4 regions of the Microbispora sp. NPDC046933 genome follow, and region 1 is predicted to be linked to each of the others. Evidence: riboswitches for the same ligand, from Rfam matches in the RefSeq annotation. Region 1 holds a riboswitch; each other region holds the start of a gene.
What was found. A riboswitch is a leader RNA that binds a small molecule or an ion and turns the genes downstream of it on or off. The one in region 1 is predicted to bind cyclic di-AMP.
Positions count from the first base shown of each region.

Region 2: it holds a riboswitch for cyclic di-AMP, as region 1 does, so the genes downstream of both, ABZ857_RS28685 (CHAP domain-containing protein) here and ABZ857_RS40565 (NlpC/P60 family protein) in region 1, are expected to answer to the same signal.
Region 3: it holds a riboswitch for cyclic di-AMP, as region 1 does, so the genes downstream of both, ABZ857_RS40905 (hypothetical protein) here and ABZ857_RS40565 (NlpC/P60 family protein) in region 1, are expected to answer to the same signal.
Region 4: it holds a riboswitch for cyclic di-AMP, as region 1 does, so the genes downstream of both, ABZ857_RS04510 (C40 family peptidase) here and ABZ857_RS40565 (NlpC/P60 family protein) in region 1, are expected to answer to the same signal.

Region 1 covers NZ_JBEYWW010000052.1:1,774-7,092, forward strand. The annotation lists gene ABZ857_RS40555 (RDD family protein) at 442-1,809, opposite strand; gene ABZ857_RS40560 (amino-acid N-acetyltransferase) at 1,957-2,508, opposite strand; cyclic di-AMP (ydaO/yuaA leader) riboswitch at 2,910-3,063, shown strand; gene ABZ857_RS40565 (NlpC/P60 family protein) at 3,217-4,176, shown strand; gene ABZ857_RS40570 (LuxR C-terminal-related transcriptional regulator) at 4,213-4,461, opposite strand; gene ABZ857_RS40575 (helix-turn-helix domain-containing protein) at 4,535-4,945, opposite strand; gene ABZ857_RS40580 (NADP-dependent oxidoreductase) at 5,041-5,319, shown strand, end outside.
Region 2 covers NZ_JBEYWW010000024.1:31,464-36,782, reverse strand. The annotation lists gene ABZ857_RS28695 (zinc-binding dehydrogenase) at 1-405, shown strand, start outside; gene ABZ857_RS28690 (IclR family transcriptional regulator C-terminal domain-containing protein) at 442-1,242, opposite strand; gene ABZ857_RS28685 (CHAP domain-containing protein) at 1,524-2,186, opposite strand; cyclic di-AMP (ydaO/yuaA leader) riboswitch at 2,493-2,635, opposite strand; gene ABZ857_RS28680 (amidohydrolase family protein) at 2,858-3,706, opposite strand; gene larC (nickel pincer cofactor biosynthesis protein LarC) at 3,703-4,896, opposite strand; gene larB (nickel pincer cofactor biosynthesis protein LarB) at 4,893-5,319, opposite strand, start outside.
Region 3 covers NZ_JBEYWW010000053.1:26,446-31,764, reverse strand. The annotation lists gene ABZ857_RS40920 (TIGR03086 family metal-binding protein) at 56-622, shown strand; gene ABZ857_RS40915 (DeoR/GlpR family DNA-binding transcription regulator) at 849-1,652, shown strand; gene galT (galactose-1-phosphate uridylyltransferase) at 1,736-2,794, shown strand; cyclic di-AMP (ydaO/yuaA leader) riboswitch at 2,865-3,003, shown strand; gene ABZ857_RS40905 (hypothetical protein) at 3,020-3,946, shown strand; gene ABZ857_RS40900 (DinB family protein) at 4,016-4,525, shown strand; gene ABZ857_RS40895 (site-2 protease family protein) at 4,563-5,319, opposite strand, start outside.
Region 4 covers NZ_JBEYWW010000002.1:427,438-432,756, reverse strand. The annotation lists gene ABZ857_RS04525 (hypothetical protein) at 1-338, shown strand, start outside; gene ABZ857_RS04520 (hypothetical protein) at 409-1,500, shown strand; gene ABZ857_RS04515 (isochorismatase family protein) at 1,436-1,873, opposite strand; cyclic di-AMP (ydaO/yuaA leader) riboswitch at 2,483-2,640, shown strand; gene ABZ857_RS04510 (C40 family peptidase) at 2,771-3,277, shown strand; gene ABZ857_RS04505 (YafY family protein) at 3,414-4,430, opposite strand; gene ABZ857_RS04500 (VOC family protein) at 4,525-4,923, shown strand; partial or broken gene ABZ857_RS04495 (XRE family transcriptional regulator) at 5,027-5,299, shown strand; gene ABZ857_RS04490 (phosphotransferase) at 5,312-5,319, opposite strand, start outside.

The DNA of each region.
Region 1 (5,319 bases):
AAGATCGAAAAAAGGAGCGGGGGCACAATCAGGCGGACGGCCCGGGCGGCCCTGGCGTCAGAGTTTCCCACGGCCAAACGATCCCCGCATTCCACGGGCCGCGCCTGCGGCCGGGTAGAGCGGGCGAGCATCCGGGAGCGCCATAAGGGCCTGTGCGGCTCCATACGGCCCCATAAGCGCCCCTGACGGTTCCTTAAGCCGCCCGTGGACGGATATGACCCCCCTGGGACGGCGAGGACCCACCTTAAGGATTGGCGCCGGGGGCGGTCTCGCGGTCATTGGGCACCTCTCGGGACGGTGAACCCAAGCATGGCATGCCCGGGCCGCCGCGCAAGGTTTTTCCGTCACAGCAGGGTTGAGCGGGCGGTGCGGACGGAGCCATAGCGACCCCATACAAAAACGGGGCCGATGGTCCGTTCCCATCGGCCCCGCCTGTCGTGGTTACTTGACCTTGACCACCACCGTGTTGGCGACCTTGTCATGCAGTGCCTGATGCAGCGGCTTGTCCCACAGCAGCCACAGCACGTTCAGAAGGGAGGCGAGGCTCGCGAGGTAGCTGATAACGGGAATCCACTGCAGGAACTCGAATCCGAAGAGCACGCCGGCGCGCTTCACCGCCACGTCCTGGGGAAGCCCGCCCGCGTCGAGAGTGCCGCCGACCGGAACGACCTTGATGCCCATGACTTTCTTACCGAGCGTCTGCCCCTGCGCCCGCAGCATGAGGAATTCGTAGGCGACCATGACGATGCCGCCCAGAATCGCGGTGAGCAGCGACGCCAGGAAGTAACCGCCTCCGGCGTCCACCACCCCGCTGGTCATGTTGATGCTCGGGGCGGTGACGACGATCCCCGTGATCACGAGCGTGATGATCCAGAAGGGAATCCCGACGATCACGCCGTCGATGATGCGGGCGACGAGGCGCTGCCACCACTCCGCGAGCGGGGCCGGTGCGCCGGGCGGGATCTGGCCCGCCGCCCCGTACGGCTGCGCGAAGCCGGGCTGACCGTACCCCTGCTGGCCGTACTGCTGGCCATAGCCCTGCTGCTGCCCGTAACCCTGCTGCGGGGCCTGCTGTGCGTACTGCTGGCCGTAGCCCTGCTGCTGGCCCTGCTGGGCGCCGTAGCCCTGCTGCTCGTACTGCTGCTGCCCGTAGCCGGGTTGCTGACCGTAGCCCTGCTGCTGACCCTGCTGCTGACCCTGCTGGGCGCCGTAGCCCTGCTGGCCGTACTGCTGCTGCCCGTAGCCCGGTTGCTGGCCGTAACCCTGCTGCTGACCGTAGTCCTGCTGCTGGCCGTAGTCCTGCGGGGCGGCCTGCTGGCCGTAGCCGCTCTGGGACGGCTGACCGTACTGCTGCTGGCCCTGCTGGGCGCCGTAGCCCTGCTGGCCGTACTGCTGCTGCCCGTAGCCCTGCTGCGGGCCGGTCTGGCCATAACCCTGCTGGCCGTAGCCCTGCTGCGGGGGCTGCTGCGGGCCGGTCTGCCCGTAGCCCTGCTGGCCGTACTGCTGCTGCCCGTACTGCTGCTGGCCGTAGCCCTGCTGCTGGGCGGCCTCCTGGCCGTAGCCCTGCTGCGGGCCGGTCTGGCCATAGCCCTGCTGGCCGTACTGCTGCTGGCCGTAGCCGCCCTGGGCGGGGTCGTAGCCGGGCGGCTGCTGCGGGCCCGTGTGCTGCCCGGGGTGGCGATAACTGACGACCGTGACGTCGGGGTCGTAGTCCTGGGCCTGTCTGTCCGTGTTGTACCCGGGGTTCGATGACGGCGGTGGCGTCCCGTCCGACTCGTCCTGGGGGTACGGCGGCTGTCCGGTGCTCACCGTGTCACCTCGTTTCGAAGACGCATGCGCCGCATGTCTGTAGCACACGCTGATATTGCCAAAAGTAGCGACAGGTGTATCAACAGTCACCTTTGCAGCAGATGACAATCACCGTCAAGATCGATGATCAATGCCCATCAATGGCGATCAATGACGGTCGAGGTGCAGCAACATCCGGGTGTTCCCCAGCGTGTTCGGCTTGACGTGCTCCAGGTCGAGGAACTCGGCGACACCCTCGTCGTACGACGCGAGCAGTTCCGCGTACACCTCCGGAGAGACCGGGGTGCCCTGGATGGGCCTGAAGCCGTGCCTGGCGAAGAACTCCACGGCGAACGTGAGGCAGAAGACCCTCCGCACGCCGAGGTCCCTGGCGGTCTCGATGAGCGCGGCGACGATCCGGTGGCCGACGCCCCCGCCGCGTGCCGTGGGGTCCACCGCGACGGTCCTGATCTCGGCCAGGTCCTCCCACAGCACGTGCAGCGCGCCGCAGCCGACGACCTGCCCGCCCGTCTCGGCCACCCAGAACTCCTGGACGTCCTCGTACAGGGTGACCGTGCTCTTCTTGAGCAGGCGGGGACCGGAGCCCGAGTACGCGTCGACGAGGCGCCGGATCACCCGGACGTCCGGCGTCCTGGCCCGGCGCACCGTCACGGCCGTGGCACCCGATCCGCTGGATGTCTGCGCGGCGACCTGCTCCATGGTCGGCCAGCCTAGCCGGACCTCCGCCGATCCCATGGGGTCGGCGCGGAGCGTCTTCCTCGCGTCTTCCTGGATAACGGTCATTCCCAAACGCCGCATCCGACATGGCGCCTGACCGTCCGTAGCCTCCAGGATACGGACGGATGCACAGCCGCACCCCGAGGTGGCCGTTCCAGTTCGTCCCACTTTTTCCAGCAGTCCGAGCAGCACATCCAATGCCTCAGATCGCTCTAAACCCAGGTGAACACGGACGCATCACTACCGAGCCCGTGACCCGACTGTGATCGTTTGGTTGTCAAACGTAGACGGGTTTCGGAGTTCTGGTTGAGCAAGAACTCGCCGTGCACTATCGTCCAGCGACGATGCCGGTCATCGTGAGCGCTCACGGCGACCGGGCGCCGAATCTTCGAGCACCGAGTGCGAAGGGGAACCGGGGACCCAACTGCAGGATCAGGATCGGTTCGGTCTGAGATCGTCAAGGGGTGAATCCGCCAAGGTAGGGCTACTCCGGCCCGAACCCGTCAGCTAACCCGGTAGGCGCTCAGTAGTGCCCCGCAGTACGGCCCCGTCCCGACGACACGGGCCCGCCGGCGGGGCACATGTGGGAGAGGAGCTCGGTTGCGCATGCGTGGAGGACGGCCGACGGGCAGGCACGCCCGCCGCCGACGGTCCGGATCCGGCACGGCCGGTCCGGGTGCCATCCGCCGCTTGGCGTTCGTCGGCGTCGCGCTCACCGCGATCACGTTCGGCGCCCCGGTGGTCCGCGCCACCGCCGACCCCAAGCCGAGCCTCAAGGAGCTCACCGAGCAGGTCGAGAGCCTCTACACCGAGATCGAGACCCTCACCGAGCAGTACAACGGCGAGCGCGTGCGTCTGAAGGCGGCCGAGCGGTCCGCCGACCTCGCCAAGAAGAACCTCGCCAAGAGCGAGGCCGAGCTGGAGGTCCGCCGGCAGAAGGCGAGCGCCCTCGCGCAGCACTCCTACATGACCAACGGGCTCGGCAACGCGCTCGTGCTCATCGACAGCGACGCCGACCCCCGGCAGTACCTGGACCAGGCCTCCACGCAGTACGCGCTGGAGCTGCAGGAGAGCCAGGAGGTCGCCGAGGTCACCAAGGCCATGGACGCCGCCGCACGGGCCAGGGAGAGCGCCTCCGCCCGGCAGGCCGAGGTCAAGAAGCTCCTCAGCGGCCTCGACTCGCAGCGCGACAAGATCACCAAGCTGATCAAGAAGACCGAGAGCAACCTTTACCGGCAGGTCTCCCGGACGGTCGGCAGCGAGACGCGCAGGAGGATGTCGTTCCCCATCGTGGGCGACGGCAAGGCCGCCCAGGCGGCGCGCTGGGCCCTCGCGCAGCAGCTCAAGCCGTACGTGTGGGGCGCCGAGGGGCCCGGCTCCTTCGACTGCTCCGGCCTGGTCATGGCGGCCTACCAGTCCGTCGGCATCAGCCTGCCCCACTACACGGGCGACCAGTGGACGGCCGGCACGCACATTCCCCGTGACCAGCTCCGCCCCGGCGACCTGGTGTTCTTCTACTCCGACCTGCACCACGTGGGCATCTACATCGGCGGTGGCTACATGATCCACGCGCCGCGCACGGGAGACGTCATCCACATCGCGAAGATCGCCGGGCGGCCGTTCGCGGGAGCGGTGCGCGTCGCCGACTGAGCCTCCCCAGAGGGAGGCCGTGGGGGCGGAACGCGGTCAGATGAGGCGGCGGCGCGCCGCCCAGGCGACCGCCTCGATCGCGGTCGCGACGCCGATGCGGTCGCAGATGCACCGCAGCCGGCGCCGCACGGTGCGCCCGCTGACGTCGAGACTGCGGCCCACCCGGTCGGCGGTCACGCCCTTGGCCAGCTCCGCGAGGAGAAGCAGGTCCTCTTCGGTGAGACCGGCACGGTCAAGCTCCGAGGCGAGATTGTCACCTCGGTAGACGACCTCGGGAACACCCATCGTCCGCCCTCCCCCACGACGATGATTCGTCGGCCCACCCTTCAGGGACGGTAAACGCCTGCAATGAAGGTCGTCAAGGTTCGGGGTCGAGCCGCCGGTCGTACGCCTCCCTGGCCGCCTCCACATCCTCCATGTGAACCTCGGCCCAGCGCTTGATCGCTTCCAGCAGCGGCATGAGGTCCTCGCCCAGCGGCGTGAGCCGGTAGTCGACCCGGACCGGCACCGAGAGGGTGACCGTACGGGAGACCAGGCCGTCGCGCTCCATCGTCCGCAGCGTCTGCGTGAGCATCTTCTGGCTGACGCCGGCGATCGTCCTCGCCAGCTCGCTGTACCGGAGCGGGCCGTGGGCGAGCGCGGTGAGCGCCAGGCTCACCCACTTGTCGCTGAGGGTGTCGAGCAGCTTCCGCGACGGGCAGGTCGCGACGTACGCGTTGTACCGCTGGCGCGCCTCCTCGCGGCGCTCGGCCGCCGTCCGGGTGGCCATGTCTTCCCTCCGCCTCCCTTACGCACTTTCAGGTGCCTTCTTACCCGGAGAGAGTAGCTCTCCCTACCCTGCTTGCCGTACGGAAGGAGGAATTCATGAGAGCACTGGTGGCACAGGGCGGCGCCGTACGGGTCGTCGACGTCGCCGAACCCGAGCCGGGGCCGGGACAGGTGCGGATCAGGGTCGAGGCGGCGGCCGTGAACCCCGTCGACCTGCTCACGGCCGCGGGCGCCCTCGCCGATCACAAGCTCATGCCGCACCAGGAGACGTACGCACTCGGCTGGGACGTGGCGGGCGTGATCGATCGCGTCGGTCCGGGCGTGACGGGCATGCGCCCGGGGGAGCGGGTCATCGGACTGTCGGACCGGCTGACG
Region 2 (5,319 bases), on a different contig from region 1:
GACACCGGCGACGTCGCCACGCTGGCCGCCCGCTTCGCCGAGGCCTGCGACGGGCCCGCCGACCTGGTGCTCGACCCGCTCTTCGGCCCGGCGGCGGCCGCGGCGGCCCGTGCCCTGCGCCCGGGAGGCCGGTGGGTCAACCTCGGCTCCTCGGCGGACGAGACCTGCCCGATCGACTCCTCCACGCTGCGCAGCAGGTCGCTGCGGCTGCTGGGATACACCAACAACGAGCTGACCCCCGAGCAGCGGGCCGCCTCGATCGTCTTCGTCGCCGGGCAGGCGGCGCTCGGGCGGCTGGCCGTCGCCCACGAGACGGTCCCGCTGGAGGAGGCCGAAGCCGCCTGGCGGCGTCAGGCGGCCGGAACCGCATCCGGCAGGATCGTCCTCGTCCCGGGGTCCGCCTAAGACCCGCTCACCACTCGTCGAGGCGCGGCCGGTGGGTCAGGAGGCCGTGACCTGCGGCACCGACTCGTAGAGGGCCCAGTCGGCGCTGATCGCGCCGGCGGTCTTCAGCAGCAGCGGCAGGTGGTCCTCGGTCAGCTTCTCCAGCGAGGTCTCGGCGGCGTGGCTGTTGACGTTCACGGCCGCGATGACGTTGCCGGAGCCGTCGCGCAGCGGCGCGGCCACCGACCGGATCCCGAGGGCGAGCTGCTCGTCGGTCAGCGCCCAGCCCTTCGCCCGCACATCGCGCAGCATGGCGTCGCGTTCCTGCGGCCCGGGCCGCCACCGCGGCTCGATGCCCGACCGGCTCGGCTCGGCCAGCACCCGCTCCAGCTCGTCCGGCGGCAGCGCGGCGAGCAGCACCTTGCCCAGGGACGTCTGGAGCGCGGGGAACCGCGTCCCGATCTGCACCGAGAGGGCGACGATCTTCGGCACGGCCACGCGGGCGACGTACACGATGTCGGACCCGTCGAGCTGGGCGATCGACGACGACTCGTTCGTCTGGGCGACCAGCCGTTCCAGGTGCGGCCGGGCCACCTCCCACAGGCCCATGGAGCGGACGTAGGACACGCCGAGTTCGAGCACCCGCGGGGTGAGGGCGAAACCGCCCTGCGCCGAGCGGGCGTACCCCAGCTCCTGCAGCGTGAGCAGGATGCGCCGCGCGGTCGGCCGGGCCAGGCCGGTCGCCGCCGCCACCTCGGTCAGGGACATCACCGGGCGTCCCGGCTGGAACGCCCTGATGACATCGAGGCCGCGCGCGAGCGCCTCGATGAAGTCAGGTCCGGTGTCGCCTCGTGCCATGAACGCCTCTTCCGCTCGAACTCGCCGAGTCAACTTTAGACCCTGACACCGGCGGGCTGTCCGCCTGTCGGCGGTCCGCGTCGTCCGGGATGCCCAGCTTCACATCACCGTAACGCGGCGTTCGGCGGCGACCCGTCCCCAGCGTGACCGCGCAGCGGACCTCTGTCCGCATTAACGGCGCCATGACAGGACGGTGAAAGTGTGGCCGCCGCGAAGCCGTACGGCGGCCCCGTGCGGACCACCGGCACCGCACCGGCCCATCGCCCTGGGAGCGCGGGAGGTCACCCGCGCCTGCGGTGCCGTCCGCCGGACGTCGCGGCCGCGGCCTTGACCCGGAGCCCGGTCACGGCGGTGGAGACCACCGCGAACAGCAGACCGGCCGGCAGGACGGCGTCGCCGGGCGACCACACGGCGTCGGGGGACTGGCCCTGCGTGGCCGCCATGTTCCTGACGGCCGGCCTCGCCGTGCCCTGGACGCTCGCGTGCACGGCCGCCACGGGCTGGACCGACACCGGCGCCTTCGGCTCCACCTTGACCTTGCGCGGCAGGCCATACCCGACGATCTTGCTCTTGTCGCGTACCTTCCGCTTCAGCCACACTCCGTCGACGTTGCCCTCGATCGTGTGGACCTTCCCGCCGACGACCTTCTCGACCACGCCGACGTGGTCGATGTCGCGGATCTTCTTGGACCCCGACCAGGCGAAGAAGACCACGGCGCCCGGCTCGGGCCTGTCGCTCCAGGCGTGATGTTTCTCGAACCACTTGGCGTGCCGCGTGGTCAGCGCGAACTCGCCGACGTGGTCCCGCAGCCCGGCCCGGTCCGCCGCCCAGGAGACGAACATGTCGCACCAGGGGGCGGTCTTGAAGTCGGGGTCCTTGGCGACGTTGTCGGCGTACCACTCGCCGAACTTCGTGTGTTTCCCGGCTCGTTCGCGGTAGCCCAGTTCGGGGCGGACGGCGTCGAGCAGCTGTCGAGCTATCGGATCGGTGGAAATCGGAGGCTCCTCATGGCGCGCTTCGAGACATGACGAACCGGCCCGCCGGCGTCACGGCAGGCATGACGGCATGGAGACATGACGGCATGACCGCCCGAGGACACGGCCGCGGCGGGGCGGAATCAGAAACGGGAGATGTGGCAGCCCGTCACGGGCGCGCCATCACCCCGGAAGCCTGGAGACGTTCCAGGGCGGGCATGTGGTCCGGCGACGTGACGCGGACCGGGTGGGCAGGTGGAGCCGACACTCCACGCGCTCTCCTCTCCTTGGCCGCCTACCGGGTTAGCTGACGGGTTCGGGCCAGGAGTAGCCCTACCGGATGGTCCGGATTCACCCCAAGAGACGTGGGTCCCCGGTTCCCGGGATCGAAGACATCCGGGATTCGGCGGTCGCCGGTCGTCCTCGGGTTGAGGACCGCTCACCGGCGAAATACACGGGAAGCTTAGTAGATAACAAGTAAGACACGGCCCAAAAAGCGGCAAACGGCACCATTCTGGCCGCCGCCGTCCAGTGCTTCCGCAGGTCCTCACGGTCGCGGGCCGCCAACCGTGAGATGCGCCACACAACCGCCCGGGTGCGCGGGCGGCGCGGACCCCCTGGCCCGCGCCCCGCCCTCGGCGTCAGAGGCGGTACACCCGCGCCGCCGTCCCCCGGAACACCGCGTCGCGCTCGCCGGGCGACAGTCCCGCGCCGGCGAGGAGCGTGTCGGCGGCGCCGGCCCAGGCCGGCAGGGACCCGGCGAGGAGGCAGACGGGCCAGTCGGAGCCGAACATCAGCCGGTCCGGCCCGAAGGCGTCGAGCACCACCTCGGCGTACGGCCGCAGCCGCGCGGCGTCCCAGTCGTCCCACCGCGCCTCGGTGATCATGCCGGACAGCTTGCAGGTCACGTTGGGCGAGGCGGCGAGCTCGCGGATCAGCCCGGCCCAGGGGTCCATCCCTCCGCGGGCGATCGGCGGCTTGGCGACATGGTCCAGCACGAAGCTCAGCTCGGGAAGCGCGCGTACGGTCTCGATCGCGGCGGGCAGCTGGTGGGGCAGGACGAGCAGGTCGTAGCTCAGCCCGGCCGCCGCCACCTGGCGCAGTCCGCGCCGTACGTCGTTGCGGGCCAGCCAGCGCGGGTCGGGCTCGCCCTGGACGAGATGCCGGATGCCGCGCAGCAGGTCGCCGCCGGGCGAGGCGGCCAGCGCGGCGAGTTCGGCGGCGAGATCGGGCCGGGTCAGGTCCGCCCAGCCCACCACGGCGGCGACGACGTCGGACCGAGCCGCCGTCGAGAGGAACTCCCTGGTCTCCTCCGCGTCGGGCAGCACCTGGACGAGCACCGACGTGCCGATCCCGGCCCCGGCCGCCGCGTCCGCGTAGTCGGAGAGCGTGAAGTCACGGCGGACAGGCGACATCTCCGGCGGGTCCAGCCAGGTCTGGGGTCGCCGGGACAGGTCCCAGATGTGGTGATGGGCATCGATACGCGTCATCGGAGAGCCTCTCGCGCGAGGTGCCGTAGGGGTTTCCCGGTCGCGGCGGCCAGCCTGACCAGGTCGTCGTGCTCGGGTTTGGCGCCCCACGGCCCATGCTTGATCCGCACGGCCTGCCCGTGCAGTTCGACGGTCTCGACGTGCCTGGGCAGCGCGGTCTTCTCCACCACGACGCGGCGCAGGCCCAGGCTGCCGGTCTCGGCGAGGACCAGGTCGCTCAGGGCGCCGGCCAGCGAGGGATCCGCCAGCACGTGCAGGACGTGCGCGGGCCGGCCCTTCTTCATCACGGCCGGAGTCACCCAGGCGTCGGCCGCGCCGGCCTCGAGGGCGCGCTCGATGACGTACGCGAGGACCTCCCCGGTCACGTCGTCGAGGTTGGTCGAGAGCACGACCTGCCGGACGGTCCCGGCCGGCAGGTCCGGAGCCGACTCTGGAACCGGCTCCGGTTCCAATGGGTCCGGCGGCGCCGTGGGCTGGGGCTCGGGCTGGGGCTCGGGCGTGCCGAGCATCGCGACCGTCACGTTGGGCCGGTCGGGCAGCACGCGGCTGCCCGCGCCGTACCCCGTGGCGCGGAGCGTCATCACCGGCGGCGGGCCGTAGACCGCGCCGGCCCCGCGCAGCAGGGCCGCCCCCGTGGGGGTGACCGTCTCCCCCGCCGCGGCGTCACCCCGGACCCGGGCCCCCGCGAGCAGTGCGAGGGTCGCGGGCGCGGGCACCGGCAGCACCCCGTGCCGGGTCCTGACCGTGCCGGAGCCCAGCGGGAGCGGCGCGCAGTGGACCCGCGTCACGCCGAGGTCGCCGAGCGCCGCCGCGCAGCCGACGATGTCCACGAGGGCGTCGTGGCCGCCGAGTTCGTGCAGGTGCACCTCCCCGGCGGGGACGCCGTGCAGCGCGCCCTCGGCCTCGGCTATCGCGGTCAGCGCCGCCTCGGCGACGGGCAGCCCCGTCCGGGCGGCCATCTCGATCAGGACCGATGCGGGACGCTCGGTGGCGTCGTCCTCGACGTCGACCCGGACACGCGTGGCGGTCAGCGCTCCGGTGCGCACCCGTCCCGCGTCCAGGCGCCAGCCGGTCAGCCCGGTCGCGGCCACCGCCTCCCGCACCGCGTCGAGCGAGGCCCCGGCGTCGAGCAGCGCGCCGAGCAGCATGTCCCCGGCCAGGCCGGTGAACGGATTCACGTACAGGATCACCCACGCACCTCCGTCTCGGTCGCCGGACCCGCCGCCGCGCCCCCGGCGGACCCCGGCGTCCGTCTCGCCACCGTTCTGGTCAGGCGGTAGGCGGCGAGGGCGGCGCCGAAGCCGGAGTCGATGTTCACCACGGTCAGCCCGGCCGCGCAGGAGGTGAGCATGGCCAGCAGCGCGGTCACGCCGTCGAGCGCGGCGCCGTAGCCGGTGGAGGTGGGCACCGCGATGACCGGCGTCTCGACCAGGCCGCCGACCACGCTGGCCAGGGCCCCCTCCATGCCCGCGACGACGATGACGCTGTCGGCGGAGCGGATCTCCTCCGCGGCGGCGAGCAGCCGGTGCAGCCCGGCGACGCCCACGTCCCTGATCAGCGCCGTCCGAAGCCCGAGGGCGGACGCGACGGCGGCGGCCTCGGCCGCGACCGGG
Region 3 (5,319 bases), on a different contig from region 1:
ACTGATCGTTGAGAAGAGTTACGTTCGAACGGGGAGTTCGTGGCGAGGAGGGGACATGATCGACATCCGTGACGCGTACCGCAGGGCGCTGGACGGTTTCGGGGACCGCCTCCATCTCGTCCGCCGGGGACAGTGGGAGCTGCCGACCCCCTGCGTCGACTGGGACGTCCGGGGGCTCGTCAACCACGTCGTGGCCGAGAACCTGTGGGCCCCCGAGCTGCTGTCCGGCCGTACGGTCGCCGAGGTGGGGGACGCCTTCGAGGGCGACGTGCTCGGCGACGACCCGCTCAAGGCGTTCGAGGCGTCCGCGCAGGGCGCCGTCCAGGCGGTGTACGCCGAGGGCGCCCTGACCAGCGTGACCCACCTGTCCTTCGGCGACGTGCCGGGTGAGGAGTACATCACCGAGCTGTTCGCGGACGCGCTGATCCACACCTGGGACCTGGCACGTGCCATCGGCGGGCCGGAACGGCTCGACCCCGAGCTCGTCGCCTCCTGCTCGGAATGGTTCGAGAAGGCGCGGGAGGACTACCGCGAGGCGGGCGTGATCGGGGACGAGCGGGACGTCCCGGCCGGCGCCGACCAGCAGACTCACCTGCTCGCCGCCTGGGGCAGGAACCCCTAGGACTGCCGTCTACCGGCCTGTGGGCCGCCTGCCGTGGTTGGCCTTCTTCTTCTTGCGTGCCTTCGACTTGCGTGCGCGCCTGCCCATCACGACCGCCTTCCGTCGAGTACGGCTTTCGCTCAATGTCCTCCCCCGGACCGCGAGCGGCAAGTACCCGGACCCCAACTCAACATGTCTCCACGTGCGTGCGGCATAATTTGTTTGAATCTGTTGACAGGAGTGGTGGATGCTGGCCCAGCAACGGCAGCAGGCGATCCTGGAGAGGGTACGCAGAACCGGCGGGGTGCGCGTCGCGCAGCTCGTACGCGACCTCGGGGTCTCGGACATGACGATCCGCCGCGACCTGGAGGTCCTCGCGGAGCGCGGCCTGATCGTCAAGGTGCACGGCGGGGCGACCGCCACCGGCACCGGCTCTACCGAGGAGCCGGGCTTCGCGGCCAAGTCGGTGCGGCAGCAGGCCGAGAAGGAGGCCATCGCCCGCCGGGCCGCCATGCTCGTCCGGCCGGGCAGCTCCGTCGCCCTGTCGGCCGGGACCACGACCTGGACACTGGCCCACCACCTGGTGGACGTGCCCGAGCTGACCGTGATCACCAACTCCGTCCAGGTGGCCGACGTCTTCCACCGGGCGGGACGGCCCGACCAGACCGTGGTACTGGTGGGAGGCGTGCGCACGCCCTCCGACGCGCTGGTCGGCCCGGTGGCCGTGGCGGCCGTCCGCTCCCTGAACGTCGACACGCTCATGCTCGGCGTGCACGGCATGAGCGTCCGGGCCGGTTACACCACCCCCAACCTGCTGGAGGCGGAGACCGACCGCGCCCTCATCGCGGCCGCACAGCAGCTCGTGGTCCTGGCCGACCACACCAAGTGGGGGACGATCGGCATCAGCACGATCGCCACCCTCGGCGAAGCCGACATGGTCGTGAGCGACGTCGGCCTGCCGGAGGAGGCGCGCGCCGCGCTGTCGGAGCACGCGGGCGAGCTCCTCCTCGCCGATCCGTCCGGGGAGACCGAGCTGGAGAACGCACTGTGACCCCGGACCTCTGGAAGCCCGCTGTGACCCGGGACACCGCACCGTGAAGCTGGAGACCGCTCTGTGAAGCTGGAGACCGCTCTGTGAAGCGCACCATCACCCATCTCGCCGACGGCCGCGAGCTGATCTACTTCGACCGGCGCGACGACGCCGACCACAGCGCCGCCGACCCCAGGGACCTGCCGCCGCGCCCGCTCGCCTCCGAGCTGCGCTACGACCCCCTGACGGACGAGTGGGTGGCCGTCGCCCGGCACCGCCAGACGCGCACCCACCTGCCGTCCGCCGAGGAGTGCCCGCTCTGCCCGGCCCATCCCGGCTCGGAGATCCCCTCGCCGTACGAGGTGGCGGTGTTCGAGAACCGGTTCCCGTCGTTCAGCTTCAACACGGGCGCGTACGAGCAGGTGGGCGGGCTGAGCGAGGTGCGGCCGGGGATCGGGCGCTGTGAGGTCGTCTGCTTCACCTCCGACCACGACGCGTCGTTCAGCTCGCTGAGCGACGCGCAGGCCGAGCTGGTCGTCGAGGCGTGGGCCGACCGCACGGCCGAGCTGTCCTCCCTGCCCGGCGTGGAGCAGGTCTTCTGCTTCGAGAACCGCGGCGCCGAGATCGGTATCACGCTGCCGCACCCGCACGGGCAGATCTACGCCTATCCGTACGTCACGCCGCGTACCCGCCAGATGCTGGACGCCGCCTCCCGCCACCGGGGCGGCAACCTGTTCGCGGACGTCCTGGCCGCCGAGCGGAGGGGGCCGCGGGTGGTGGCCGCCAACGAGTACTGGACGGCCTTCGTCCCGGCCGCCGCGCGGTACCCGTTCGAGGTGCACGTCTACCCGCACCGCCGGGTGCCCGACATCCCCGCGCTGTCGCCCGAGGAACGGGCCGCCTTCGCGCCGCTCTACATCGAGGTGCTGCGCCGCCTGGACGGGCTGTTCGGCGTCGTCATGCCCTATGTCGCGGCCTGGCACCAGGCCCCGGTCACCTACCGGCGCGACCTCGCCTATCTCCACCTGCAGCTCTTCACGATCCGGCGGGCGCCGAACAAGCTGAAGTATCTCGCCGGATCGGAGTCGGCCATGGGCGCGTTCGTCAACGACGTGCTCCCGGAGGAGGCCGCCCGAATGCTCCGCGAGGTGGTAACGGCTTGATCTCCGAATGGTTGCGACTTGGGTGGCAGCCATCGTTTCTTTACCACTAGTATCCCTGACACCGGCGGTCACAGCCGGTACGCCTAATCCCGGGCACCCTGCCCGGGAGCCGGGGACCCAACCACGCACCTGGGGTCAAGGCAGTCGCCTGCCCGGGCTCCTCCAGCCCGAACCCGTCAGCTAACCCGGTCGGCAGATGGAGAGGAGTGGGCTCTGCCCCGCGCGTTGCCCCTGGCTGTCGGCGTGCTCGCCTCCGCCGTCCTCGTGTTCGGCACGGCCGCCCCGGGCGCCGCCGACCCCAAACCGACGGAGAAGCAGCTCAAGAAGGAGCTGTCGGACCTGCGGAAGAAGGTCGACCGGCTGATCGGCGACTACAACGCCAAACGCGTGGCCCTCGCCAAGGCCCGCGTCGAGGAGAAGGCGGCGCGCGGCCGGCTGGCCAAGGCCGAAACCGACTACGAGGCCGCGAGGGACGCCGTACGGCAGATGGCCGGGCTGCGCTACCAGACCGAGAGCGCGATGGCGCTGCCCGACATGAACACCGCCGCGCTGAACTACCAGCTCAAGGAGGAGCAGGCCGCCAGGCTCGCGCGCTTCGACCAGGTCCGCGCCGAACGGCAGCGGGCCGCGGACGCCGCCAAGACGCTGACCGAACAGCTCAAGGCGCAGGCCGCCGAGGTCGCGGGACAGCGGAAGGACGCCGAGGATCTCATCGACGAGATCAAGGACAGGCTCGACGCGCTGATCCCGACCGCGCCGGGCAAGCGCACGGGCGGGTGGGCGCCGGAGCTACCCGGCGGCGCCGACAACATCACGCCCCGGATGCGGCTCATGCGCACCGAGGTCGAAAAGCACTTCGACCTGCGGTTCCCGGTGGGCTGCTACCGCGCCGAGAACAGCGGCGAGCACCCGCTCGGGCGCGCCTGCGACTTCATGATGAGCTCGGGCGGCGCCATGCCCTCCCCCGAGATGAAGGCGCTCGGCGACAGCCTGGCCGCCTGGGCCATCAAGAACGGGCCGAAGCTGGGCGTGATGTACGTGATCTGGCAGCAGCGCATCTACAACCTCGGCCACCCGGGCTGGCGGACCATGTCCGACCGCGGCGGCATCACCGCCAACCACTACGACCACGTACACATCTCGATGTACTAGGCCCGCAGGCCGCCTGAAGCGACCTCAATTGACGTGACTCCGCGCCGCGGCTCGGGGCAGGATGCCGGAATGACCGACACACGTATCGATCCCCCTGTCGTCGCGGACGAGCGCGCGATGCTGCGCGCCTGGCTGGACTGGCACCGTCAGACCCTCGCGGTGAAGTGCGAGGGCCTCACGGAGGAGCAGCTGCGGCTGCGCTCCGTGCCGCCCTCCAGCATGTCGCTGCTCGGCCTCGTACGGCACATGGCCGACGTGGAGCGGTCCTGGTTCCGGCGGCGGCTGAACGGCGAGGACCTCGGCGGCATCTACTACAGCGACGACGACCCGGACGGCGAGTTCGACAACGTGGACACCGCGTCCGCCGAGGAGGCCTTCGCGACCTGGCGCGCGGAGATCGAGCACGCGCGGGCGGCCGAGGAGGCCTGCGCCGACCTGGACGCGATGACGAAGGCGGACCGCCAGGGAGTCCACTATTCGCTGCGCTGGATCATGTGCCACATGATCGAGGAGTACGCCCGCCACAACGGCCACGCCGATCTGCTGCGCGAGCGCATCGACGGCGTGACCGGCGAGTAGCCCCCCGCCCGGCGGGGCGCAGCCGGACAGACGGAGCTCAGCCGGACAGGCGGACCGGATTGACGAGGTCGGCGTAGATGAGAAGGCCGCCCATCACGACAAGCAGGGCCGCCATGACGTACGTCAGCGGAAGCGCCTTGGCCACGTCCACGTAACCGGGGGCGGGCCGGCGGCGCACCCGCGCGAAGGCCCGCTTGAGGCCCTCCCACAGCCCGCCGGCGATGTGCCCGCCGTCCAGCGGCAGCAGCGGGATCAGGTTGAACATGCCCACCGCGAGGTTCAGCCCGGCCAGCAGGCTGATGAAGATTTCGATCTTGTTCTCGACCGGGATGTCCGAGGCGGCGATCTCGCCACCGATCCGGCCCGCCCCGACGATGCCGATCGGCCCGTTCGGGTCGCGCTTGTCTCCCGAGAACGCGGCGTTCCACACGCCGACCATCTTCTTGGGGATGTTGACCATCGCGACGGCGGTGCGTTCGGTCAGGTCCCACATCTGCCCGACGACGTAGCCGGGGCCCTTCTTCTCGACGACGACGGTCGGGCTCACGCCCAGGAAGCCGGCGTTCTTGTCGACCTTGTCGGGGTCGGTCAGCGAGGGCAGGTCCTGCGCGATCAGGTCGACCCTCACGTCGGCCCGCTTCCCGCTCCGCTCGACGCCCAGCGTCGTCACCCCCGCGCCGTGCTCGCGGATGAGCCGCCGGGCGGTCTCCCAGTCGGTGATCGGCGAGCCGTCGATGGCGACGATGCGGTCGCCGGGGCGCAGGCCGGCCTTGGCGGCGGGCGTCGTGGGATCG
Region 4 (5,319 bases), on a different contig from region 1:
TGTCGCCGATGGCGCTGGCGAACGACTACGTGACGGCGGCGGCGCCTGTCGGTTCGTGGCCCAAGTATCGGAAGATACGCCTGCTCGACCTGCGTACCGGCCGGGTGAGAGGCACCGTGACCGTGCGATTGCCCCGAGGGCAGCACATGGACGATCTCGACTTCGACGAGGCGGGACGCCTGATCGTCCGGTCGAAGACCAGGACAGGGGTGGCCGTCTACCGGATCTCGAAGACGACCGGCAAGGCGACACCGCTACGGACGATGACCAGGCCCGACGTGAAGGTCTGGGTGCTCCCCGGGGACGACGAATACGAGCCGTGGACGGAGAAGAAGTGAGTCCCGCCCTCACCCGCGTGAACGTATGACCTCTCCCGGACGTCGTACTCGTGAACGGGAGGGGAGCATCGTGCGTACCGTATTCGTCTCGGCCATGACGGCGCTCGGGCTGGCGTGCCTGCCGGCCACGGCGGCCTCGGGCGTGACCCACCAGGGCCGCCAGGCCGGGGAGGCCGCATCGGCGTGGCGGCTGACCAGGGTGAACACGCTGCCCGGGGACGACGTCCTCAACGACGTCACCGTCCTGGGCGACGGGTCGGTGTGGGCGGCCGGTCACCGGGTGGTGAACGGCAGGCAGCGGGGCCTGGTCCAGTGGTTCGACGGCGGATCGTGGAAGGTCGTCCCCGGCAGCCCGCCGTACGAGCTGAAGGCCGTCGCGGCCACCTCGAACAGGAACGTGTGGGTCTTCGGCCCGGGGAAGGCCGCTCGGTGGAACGGCCGCGGGTGGACCACCGTCTCGCTCGGCAGCGGCTTCTCCGCGACCGACGCCGACGGAACGGGCGCGAGGGACGTCTGGGCGGTCGCCGAGTCCACGGCCTCGGCCAGACACTGGAACGGGTCCTCGTGGACGAGCGTCCCGCTGCCGGCCCGCGCCGCCGCCGTCGACGCGTACAGGGCCGGTGACGTCTGGGCGGCGGGGACCAAGGGCGATCGTCCCGCGATCATGCGGTGGAACGGGAAGTCCTGGGCGCTGGCGCCCACACCCACGATCAAGCTTCCCGCCCCTGACGCCGCCGCTGTCCTCCACGACATCGCCGTCGTGGGCCCGGGCAACGTGTGGGCCGTCGGCGGCGTCACCTGGGAAGGCGCCGACGACGAGGGCGACGACGTGACCTACAGCCGCACCCTGGTCATGCGCTGGAACGGCAGCTCATGGACCACCTCGATCGGTGCCGCCAACGCGCAGCCGTACACGGAGGTGGAGCCCGACGGCGAGGGCGGCGTGTGGGTCGTGCAGAGCGACTGGAACTCGACCCTGTGGCACGTCACGGGTTCGGCGTGGCGGAGTGCCCCAATCCCCCGGAAGCCCGGCACCGACGCCGCCCTGTTCTCGATCGCGCACAGGCCCGGGACGGCGACACTGTGGGGTGCGGGGTTCACCGTGCCGCAGGGCGACCCCGACGACCCTTCGGCCAACGGCACCTTCTGGCGTACGCGGTGACAGGCCGACCTCGGGAACCGGTGGGGCGTTGTCGTCGTCGTACCGGCTGAGGCGTGGCCGGAGGCGGAGAGGTGAGCATGCGGCGGAGCGAGTCCCTCACTCCGCCCATGTCGGCGGCGAAACCCGCCACGGAGGTCACCACGCCGCCTGCGGCCTCGATCTGCCGCAGGGCGGCGTCCTCGGTGCGGGCGGCGATGCCCCCGCAGGCGTCCACCAGGACCTGCACGTCGAGGCCATGCGCGAGCGCATCGAGGGCGGTGCGCAGCACCACGACCTCCGTGGTGACCCCGCGGATCACCAGGGTGGGGCGGCCCGCCGACAGGACGGTCTCACGCCAGGCGGCGTCGTCCCAGCAGGACGGTCCGGTACGCACGTACGGCGCGCGATCCCGGGGACCGGCGCAGGCAGACACTGGCACTCACCACGGAGGGCCGGGAACTGCTGGCCGCGTGCACCGCGGCGGCGGCCGAACTCGACACGGAACTGACCGACGGCCTCAGCCCCCGACGAGACACGGGCGCTCCGAAGCGCTCTGGGCACGCTGGCCCGTCGCAACGGCCTGCCCGCCGACCAGGGCGCACCCGTGACGGCCAAAGCCCCCTCACCGCCCAGCGCGTACGACGTGCCGTCGCACATCTGACGCACGGCCACCGAAGCCCGAAGACGCCGGCCGCGCACCTCACGCCCCCGCGAGCCGTTCGCTGACCATGTGCGCCCGCCGTGGCGGCCCCGGAACCGCTCAACGAGTGTGACGAGCGCCACATTTGTTTATCCAATGATTGCCCTGACCTGCGGTTTTACGATTTTGATCCTTTTTATGTGATCCTTACCGTTTTGCACCCTTTGCGACAATATGGGGCTACTTGGTAGTTTCCTTGCCCTACGACGGGGTCCACGTGACGCCGCCGTTACGAACCCGGCCCGGCCGTGTTCGAAACGAACATCCACTGTCACCGTCGCCATGTCCTCTCCGCCCCCCTGGGCGCCGGTGATGCCGAATCCGTGCAGCAAGGAGGCCCGGAGCCGGGGAACCAGTCGACCTTCGACGAAGGTCTGGGGTGAATCGGCGCGCCAGCGCCGTAGGGCGACTTCCCCGCCCGAATCCGTCAGCTAACCCGGTAGGCGCAAGCGGAAGACCCTAGGGAGAGATCCCCTGTCTACCAACTCCACCACTCTGCTCCGCATTGCCTGCGTCACCATCGGTAGCGTCGCGCTCACCGCCTCAGCGGGAGCCCTGAGCGCACTCCCCGCGGCCGCCGCGCCGGGGACGGTGACAGCCCCGCCCCCGGCCCCCGGGGTCGTTTCACCCGAGCCCCCCACGCCACCCGTCACCGGGGTCGCGACCGGCGAGGCCCCCGCGTCCTCCGCGGCGGAGGATTCCGCGACCAAGAAGCTCACCAAATCCGCTCTCCAGCAGGAGAAGGCCGAGCATGCCATCAGGGTGGCGAAGAAGCACCTCGGCGATCCGTACGTATGGGGCGCCACAGGCCCCCGGGCGTTCGACTGTTCGGGGCTGGTCCAGTTCGCCTGGCGCAAGGCCGGCGTCAAGCTCCCGCGTACGACGTGGTCGATGCTCGACGCCGTCAAGAAGAAGGTCTCCCTGGCACATCTCAAGCCCGGCGACCTCATCTTCACCAACGGCGGCGGCCACGTGGGCATGTACATAGGGCACAAGAAGGTGATCAGCGCCCCTCACAGCGGCGCGGTGGTCAGCGTCGACAAGATCAACGGTTACTGGAGGAGCGGCTTCCTCACCGCCGTACGTCCCGGAGTCTGACCCCGAGCCGCCGTGGAGACCTCCTCGGCGGAGATGTCCCGACGCGGCCGCCACCTGCCGGGACATCTCCGCCGACGCGCGACTCACGCCGAGTCCGCAGTAGCCGTTCGGCGCCTTGACACCATAGTGCTCCGCCTCAGGCGACACCTGTGCCTGGCGCCGGCGGGACCTTGCGGGCGGAGGCCGCCAGCCGGTCCGCGAGCGCGACGACAAGGCCGCGGAGCTCGTCCGGCCGCTCGATGACGAACGGCCGGTCGAGCGACGCGAGCACCGGAGGCAACCAGTCGAGCCGCTCCGCTCGCAACTCGACGCGGAGCCAGCCCTCGGTCTCCGGATCCGCGCCTCCCGCGGACGGGGACTCCTCCACAGTCGCGACGCCGGCGGGAAGCCGGGCGCGGATCTGCTCGACCGTCCCCTGGATCCGCAGGACCACTTCATGCCGATACCGAGCCTTGGCGAACCCTGACAAGACGTGCTGCGCCGGATCGAGCCCGGCGGGCGGCTCGAACGAACCGGGCAGGGTCCTCGCATCCGCGATGCGATCCAGCCGGAAGGTCCGGTCCTCGCCGATCCCGGGATCCGCACCCGTCACGTACCACCGGCCCGCATGGGCGACGAGCCCGTACGGATGCAGCGTGCGTTCGCTGCGCCGGCCGTCGGCGGCGGTGTACCTGATGGAGATCGGCCGGTGGTGGCGCACCGCATCGGCGACGGAGAGCAGGACCGCGGTCTCCGGGGCGGCGAACCCGCCGGGCGAAGCCGTGAAAGCGAGGGATCCGAGCACGGTGTCGAGCCTGCGGGCGAGCCGCTCGGGCAGGACCCGCCGGATCTTGGCCGCCGCCGTCTCACTCGCCGTGCCCGTCGTCGTCGTCAACCCTGACCGGCGACCGGCGACCAGGCCGAGCAGCACGGCGAGCGCTTCGTCCTCGCTCAGCATGAGCGGAGGCATGCGGTATCCGGGGGCGAGCCGATACCCCCCGTAGCGGCCGCGCACCGACTCGACGGGCACGTCGAGGTCGATCAGGTGGTCCACGTACCGCCGCACGGTGCGCTCGTCGACGCCGAGCCGGTCGGCGAGCTCGGCCATCGTCCGAATGCCTCCCGACTGCAGGAGCTCCAACAGCGTGAGCACGCGGTGAGTAGGTCGAGCCACGTCACACAACCTAGTGAAAATACTGGGCGGTTCCTGTCCGGTATCCGTCCTAGTGTGCCCCGTGAGAACGACCCCACAAACCAGGGAGATCACCATGGACTTCGTATCGATCCGCATCATCACGGGCGACGTCGCGCGCCTCGTCGACTTCTACGAGCGGGCCACGGGAGTGCGGGCCAGTTGGTCCAGCGAGGACTTCGCCGAGCTCAGGACCGCCTCCGCCACCCTCGCGATCGGCAGCACCCGCACCGTCCCGCTCTTCGCCCCCGGCGCCGCCCGGCCGGCCGACAACCGCAGCGTGATCATCGAATTCCTCGTCGACGACGTGGACAGGGTGCATCAGAACCTGGTCGGCTTCGTCGAGGAGTTCGTCAAAGAGCCCACCACGATGCCCTGGGGCAACCGGTCGCTCCTGTTCCGCGACCCCGACGGCAACCTCGTCAACTTCTTCACCCCTGTCAGCCCGGCCGCCATCGAGAAGTTCGCCCGCTGACGTGCTCCGCCGGCCGCAAGGTCCGCCGAACACCCCGTGATCTGCTCGCGGGGGTGCCCGCAGTCCGCGAACCTGTACAAGCCGATACGGCCTCCATCGGGGCTGGGAAGCCATGGCGTTGGACTACATCGGCATACTGCGTGCCGCCGTCTCCACCGATCCCGATCACCCACGGGCGGTCGCGGTCGTGAGTGAACTGAGAATCAGCAGCCCGGAGTTCCATCGCCTGTGGGCACGGCACGACGTCAGGGAAGTCGTCCACGGTACAAAGACCATCCGGCACCCGCGCGTCGGTGACATCGCCGTTGAATGGGACGCCTATCCGCTGCAGCCCCCACCCGGACCGCTGTTGATCGTTCTCACCCCCAAGGCCGGGCATGAGGAGCGGCTACGCCG